2 regions of the Bradyrhizobium sp. 155 genome follow, and region 2 is predicted to be linked to the other one. Evidence: predicted binding sites of a transcription regulator. Region 2 holds the regulator's gene; the other holds the start of a gene.
What was found. Region 2 encodes LexA, which represses DNA repair genes until DNA is damaged. Its sites were predicted from a motif close to TGTTCNNNNTGTGTTCNG; they were not measured.
Positions count from the first base shown of each region.

Region 1 (3,205 bases), 880 kb from region 2:
CCATCTCCCACGATTCACTTCCATCACTGAGAACATGCTGGGCGGCATAATATTCCAAGGGAAAGCCAAACCTGTCGGTAAGCCCCGGATAGCTCACGGCTATCGCGCAAACGCACGCGCTCCGGAACATACGAAATCGAAATTCGAAAGACGTCGGCCGCGCGCGTCGGCGCGAGACCTCATGCCCGTGGTTCTCCGGCCAAGAACAGAGTTCCGAGAATGGGTAAGGGCGCCTTCCGGAACGCGGCGGCATGTGCCTTGCTTGGCCCGATGCGGCTAAGCAACATGGACGCGTCATGCCGGGCATTCCCCGCCGCTATTCTCATTTCGTGTTCGGAATCATCCAGTCCGGACTGACCTCGCTGATCGCCGCGGGCATCGCCAGCTTTCCCGCAGGGAACGCGCTGGACTTCCTGGCGCACTGGATGGTGTCGTGGCTGATCGCATGGGCGGCGATGCTGCCGATCGTGCTGCTCGCAGCGCCGGCGATCCGCGCCTTCTCGCTGCGGCTGACGCAGGAGGAGGGCGGTTCGCAAACCGGCCGGCCGGCAAGAAAATCAGCATGAAAATCGGAATGAAAAAACCCCGCTTGGGAGAACCAAGCGGGGAGAAGGTTATTGGAGGCTGAGGTGCTGGGCTGCAACACCATAGCCGGGCGACCCTAGCCGGCTCAGCTTACGACAGCCTGACAAGGCCCGACGGTGGCAGCAAAAGCCGGAGCGCGGGGGCCGCAGACTGGCCCCGCACCGGTCCCAATTTCGACATCCGTTCGCACAACTCAGGACACAACCGCAGGCGAGATTTCGCGGCGACGGTGCTGCCATGGGGGAAACGTGGCGTGCCGGCAACGGGGTGGCATCATGGACAACGTAGAGCGGTCATTCGCCGCCGCGACGGCGGCTGGCTTCGTCGTGCTGGTAATCGGCATCGGGTTGCTGGTTCTGCTGTAGGCGCTGTTGGGTGCGGAAGATGGCTCCGAGGGTGGAAAGGCCCGTGCGCGCCTTTCAAAAACGCGAAAACAACCCCATGCACAGTAGCGTGCCTACAAATTTCCCACCCAATCAATGGCTTACTGGTAGTATTTGGATACCATATCGGCTCAGATTCGCCTTTCACGGCCATCCGAATCCCGATTCCCGTGCCGATTCCCTGAGATCAACGGGCGGCCGCTCCGGCACCGTCGCCAGCGCAGTCCCAGCGGCCTAATGAACCTTGATCGCGTCCAGCGGCAAGCGGAGTTCGGCGGCACGCTCTTCGCGGTCTTTCTTGCGGAACTCGTTTTCCTTACGCTCGAACTTGCTCAGCTCCTCCCGCGCCGCCTCCAGCAGCGGAGTGCGCCGGGTCGTATCGTGATGCGTGTTGTTCGTCATGACTGAAGTCCCCAGAGTTGCGGTCTCGTCCAAGAGCTATCCAGGAGAAGGCCGCAGACCGCGAAAGGTTCGGTGCCGGACGATTGCGGAATTCTGACGGCGCACAGCGCATCCGTCTTTGATGCGCGTCAGGCAGCCAAAATCGCAAAAGAACATATTGCGAACCTAGAACAAATAGGGTACATTGTTTTTATCGCCGCGCCACCTCGCCAATCGTTTGTCCCTCACGCGAATCCTCGTCATAAGGAGCACGACCCGATGTCCACCACTGCCCTGCGTATCGTCGAAGGATCCTCCATGGACAAGAGTAAAGCTCTCGCCGCCGCGCTCTCCCAGATCGAGCGTCAGTTCGGCAAGGGCTCGGTGATGAAGCTTGGCAAGAACGACCGTTCGATGGATGTCGAGGCGGTCTCTTCGGGCTCGTTGGGGCTTGATATCGCGCTCGGGATCGGCGGCCTGCCGAAGGGGCGCGTCGTGGAGATCTACGGGCCGGAATCCTCGGGCAAGACCACGCTGGCGCTGCACACGGTGGCGGAAGGGCAGAAGAAGGGCGGCATCTGCGCCTTCATCGACGCCGAGCACGCGCTCGACCCGGTCTATGCGCGCAAGCTGGGCGTCAATATCGACGAGCTCCTGATCTCCCAGCCGGACACCGGCGAGCAGGCGCTGGAAATCTGCGACACGCTGGTGCGCTCCGGCGCGGTCGACGTGCTGGTGATCGATTCGGTCGCGGCGCTGGTGCCGAAGGCCGAGCTCGAGGGCGAGATGGGCGATGCGCTGCCGGGTCTGCAGGCGCGTCTGATGAGCCAGGCGCTGCGCAAGCTGACGGCGTCCATCAACAAGTCCAATACGATGGTGATCTTCATCAACCAGATCCGCATGAAGATCGGCGTGATGTACGGCTCGCCGGAAACCACCACCGGCGGCAACGCGCTGAAATTCTATGCTTCCGTCCGCCTCGACATCCGCCGCATCGGCGCGATCAAGGAGCGTGACGAAGTGGTCGGCAACACCACGCGCGTCAAGGTCGTCAAGAACAAGCTGGCGCCGCCGTTCAAGCAGGTCGAGTTCGACATCATGTACGGCGAGGGCGTCTCCAAGATGGGCGAGATCCTCGATCTCGGCGTCAAAGCCGGCATCGTCGAAAAATCCGGCGCCTGGTTCTCCTACGACAGCCAGCGTCTTGGCCAGGGCCGCGAGAATTCGAAAGCGTTCCTGAAGGCCAACCCCGACATCACCGCCAAGATCGAGACCTCGATCCGCCAGAACTCCGGCCTGATCGCCGAGCAGATTCTCGCCGGCAGCCCCGAGCGTGACGCCGACGGCGAGGAGCCGGCGGACGAGTAAGCTTCAACAGTAAAGTTTTCGCGAGGAGCGGGCGCTGAGGACGTTGAGTTGCCGACGTCTTCGGCGCCTGTTTCGTTTGGGATTGGTCGTGCTCGGGGGGCGCGATGAAGCGGTTGATCTTGACCAGTTCGTCCGGAAGCGGGCTCGCCCGATCGGGCTTGGCGGAGCTTGTCATCTCATCCTCGTTTCACTTTGAGTGGGGACCGCTGCCCTCGCCCGAGAAGCTCGCAGCCTTTTTCGCCGCGCGTTCGGCGAATCTCGGGCCGGGTGATCATTGGTCCGACTGGGGCATCCGGTGGCCCAAGGACATCAAGGCCCGCAAAGACTTGTCCCTTGCGAACTTCTGCGAGCAATATGACGTGGTTGAACTTTGGTTCGACCCAGCTCCCCGGGATCAATTGCAGCTCGTCTGGCTGCTGGACCACCTCAGCTCCTGCTCCTCGCTGGTGCGAAAGCTTAAACTTCGACTTGTGGCATCCGAGCTGACC
Region 1 covers NZ_CP064704.1:2,756,704-2,759,908, forward strand. Annotated here, with positions in the region: gene IVA93_RS13300 (DUF2798 domain-containing protein) at 297-566, shown strand; gene IVA93_RS13305 (hypothetical protein) at 1,203-1,370, opposite strand; gene recA (recombinase RecA) at 1,629-2,717, shown strand; gene IVA93_RS13315 (hypothetical protein) at 2,822-3,205, shown strand, end outside.
Region 1: the regulator LexA is predicted to act here: its motif matches at 1,537-1,554, upstream of recA (recombinase RecA).

Region 2 (3,205 bases):
TGCCGTTGTCAGGCGTCCGAAGGTCGCGATTCTCGCCACCGGCGACGAGCTGGTGATGCCGGGCACCACGCCCGGCCACGGCCAGATCGTCTATTCCAACGGCTACGCCCTGCACGCGCTCGCCCGCAGCGAGGGCGCCGAGACCATCGACCTCGGTATTGCCGCCGACACGCTCGAGGCCACCACCGCCGGCATCCGCCGCGCCCGCGAGAGCGGCGCCGACGTCCTGATCACGACCGGCGGCGCATCGGTCGGCGACCACGATCTGGTCCAGCAGGCACTGCGGGACGAAGGCATCGCGATGGCGTTCTGGAAGATCGCGATGCGGCCAGGCAAGCCGATGATGCACGGGCGACTCGGCGCAATGGGTGTGATCGGCCTGCCGGGCAATCCCGTATCGTCCTACGTGTGCGCTTTCCTGTTCATGGTGCCGCTGATTCGCGCCCTGTCGGGCCGTTCAGTGATTCACCATCGCCGTGAACGCGCCGTGCTCGGCCGCGACGTCGGCGCCAACGACCAGCGCGAGGACTATCTGCGCGCGCATCTTGAGGAGCGTGACGATGGCACACGCGTCGTTGTTCCCGTCAATCATCAGGACTCTTCGCTGCTTGCGAATCTCGCTGCAGCACAGGTACTTCTCGTCCGCGCACCATTCGCGCCGAAGGCCGAAGCCGGCACGGCTTGCGAAGTGTTGCGGCTCCCCGTCTGAGCGCCCCCGCAACGCGCGTTCCGCGCACTTTGCTCTGTTCACGGTAAATTAAGCAGTTGCGGAACATGTATCGAACATATAGTGTCTGTTCATGATTTGTTTCGAGCATGCAGCGGCTTATGGCCGAATTCAGCGTCTCGGAATCGGACGACATCAACCGGGGGACTTTGGTCGAGATGTTAACGCGCAAACAATACGAGCTTCTGCGGTTCATCAGTGAACGTCTGAAGGAAAGCGGCGTGCCGCCCTCCTTCGACGAGATGAAGGATGCGCTCGATCTGCGCTCGAAGTCGGGCATCCATCGCCTGATCACGGCGCTCGAGGAGCGTGGCTTCATCCGACGCCTGCCCAACCGCGCCCGTGCGATTGAAGTCATCAAGCTGCCGGAGCTCCAGGCAGCCGCTGGCAGCCGCCGCGGCTTCACGCCGAGCGTCATCGAGGGCAATCTCGGCAAGGTGCGTGCGAGCGCGAGCCTGCCCGCTGACGAGGGCGAACGTCCCGTCGCGGTGCCGGTGATGGGCCGCATCGCGGCCGGCACGCCGATCGAGGCGTTGCAGACCCGCAGCCATACTATCAGCGTACCGCCTGACATGCTCGGCTCGGGCGAGCATTACGCGCTGGAAGTGCGCGGCGACTCGATGGTCGAAGCCGGCATTCTCGACGGCGACATGGCCCTGATCCAGCGCAACGAGAGCGCCGATACCGGCGACATCGTGGTGGCGCTGATCGACGACGAGGAAGCGACGCTGAAGCGCTTCCGCCGTCGCGGCGCCTCGATCGCGCTCGAGCCCGCCAACGCGGCCTATGAGGTCCGCATCCTGCCGCCCAACCGGGTGAAGATTCAGGGCAAGCTGATCGGGCTTTACCGGAAGTACTGATACCGGGAGTCTTTCTATCGGCAGTACTTCATATCGGAAGCACTTCATGCCGGAGGTGCTTGGCGCCTCGCGCGCTTCCGATCGACATCGCCGGTCAGAGATTGGAGCGGATCATCGTCCGCTCCGGCTGGATAGCCTTTCTGGTTCTGCACAGACTATCCGGCCCCTCCTCCAACGCTGGCTCCTCGCCACGCCGACGAAGCAGCACCGCTTCAAGCAGCACCGCTTCGCGGCTCGGTTGTTCGAGGAAACAGCGACCAGCGGTCAAGTTCGGCCGTTGCAGCCAAGTTGGCAATGTTCGCGTACGCGCCTCCCGAATGCATCGCGGCGAGCTTTGTTCCTATTGAATTCGGGAAAGATAATGTGATCGCGGCTTGCGGAAGCCAGCCGCAGATTTGCCCACAACCAAGCAGAGCGTTCGTGCTTCCACTCTGATAGAGGCCTGCGCCTCGATAAGAGACGCGGGTTGCTATCCCAGCATGAGGAGCACCCGATGTGTGACTACAGCCTACATGCCGTCGCGTCGCGCCCCGCCGAAGTCGGCGAGACGATCGTCACGACAAGCTTCCGCGGCACCTCGACGCGCGGCTTCGCCTCTGCAGCCGATCCGTCTGTTGCCGTCTGCCTGCTGCCGGGGACGGAGCTCGCCTTCGCCGACGACGTCCGCTACGACAATCGCTGGATCTGGACGCGCACCATCAATTCCCGCGTGGGCAAGTTCGGCAAGATCGATCCGCACGTTCCCGACCGCCATCATGATGCGATCGAATTCCCCGACGGCAAATACGTGCTGGTGACGCAGCTCGTCGAAGGCCAGCGCGCGACGGTGCTGCAACTGCCGGTGACTCAGTCGGTCACCGAGCGCGAGCACAAGGCGCAGATCACCGCCGACAGGCAGCCGACCGTCACGCACCTGCCGATCGGCTGACAGAGCCGCCCTCCGGCTACGAAGTCGGAGGTCAGGATTAAATCGCCATCGCCGGCCGTGGCCGGCGAGATGGTGTGGTTTGCACCCCGCTAATCCGAACGGACGCACCGAACCACTGCGTTGCTCCGCACCATCAGATCAATCGTCGGCTTGCAGGTCGGTGTCCGCCGGCGTTGCGTCCTTGATGCGAGGCGCGGTCGACTTTGGCGCGAGGCTGCCGTCGAAATCACCCTCGCCGGCGCCGGCCGGCAACCAGGGGCGGCTCGTGCCTCTCGCCCTCACTGCCTGAACCACAAAACCGTCACCACGCTGCGTCAGCGCCAGCGCGCTCTGGCTGGCGAGCCGCTGCCGATCGACCACCATCGCCGCGCAATCAGGCGGTGCGGGACGAGTCGTCACCACCAGCGCGGCCCGACTGCAATCGTCCGCGAGAGCGTCGACGCGCAGTGCCAGCGCGACCAGCCTCCCGTCGGCCAGTGGCGTCACGCAGCCGGATTCGTCGCAGGACACGCCATCGGCAAGCGAGGCTCTGCCCGCATCGCGCGGATCGGCGTCGGCAGCGAGCCATTCCTTGAGCAGAAAGCTGTCCTTGTTCGTCCTGATCAGGTGCAGATATCCGTCCCTGCCCCGCACCGCGACGCTGGCGCCATCCCCGGCAATCAGGATGTCGGGCTGCCGCGCCGACAGTCC
Region 2 covers NZ_CP064704.1:3,641,143-3,644,347, reverse strand. Annotated here, with positions in the region: gene IVA93_RS17750 (molybdopterin molybdotransferase MoeA) at 1-709, shown strand, start outside; gene lexA (transcriptional repressor LexA) at 886-1,587, shown strand; gene IVA93_RS17740 (hypothetical protein) at 2,081-2,515, shown strand; partial or broken gene IVA93_RS17735 (ComEC/Rec2 family competence protein) at 2,654-3,205, opposite strand, start outside.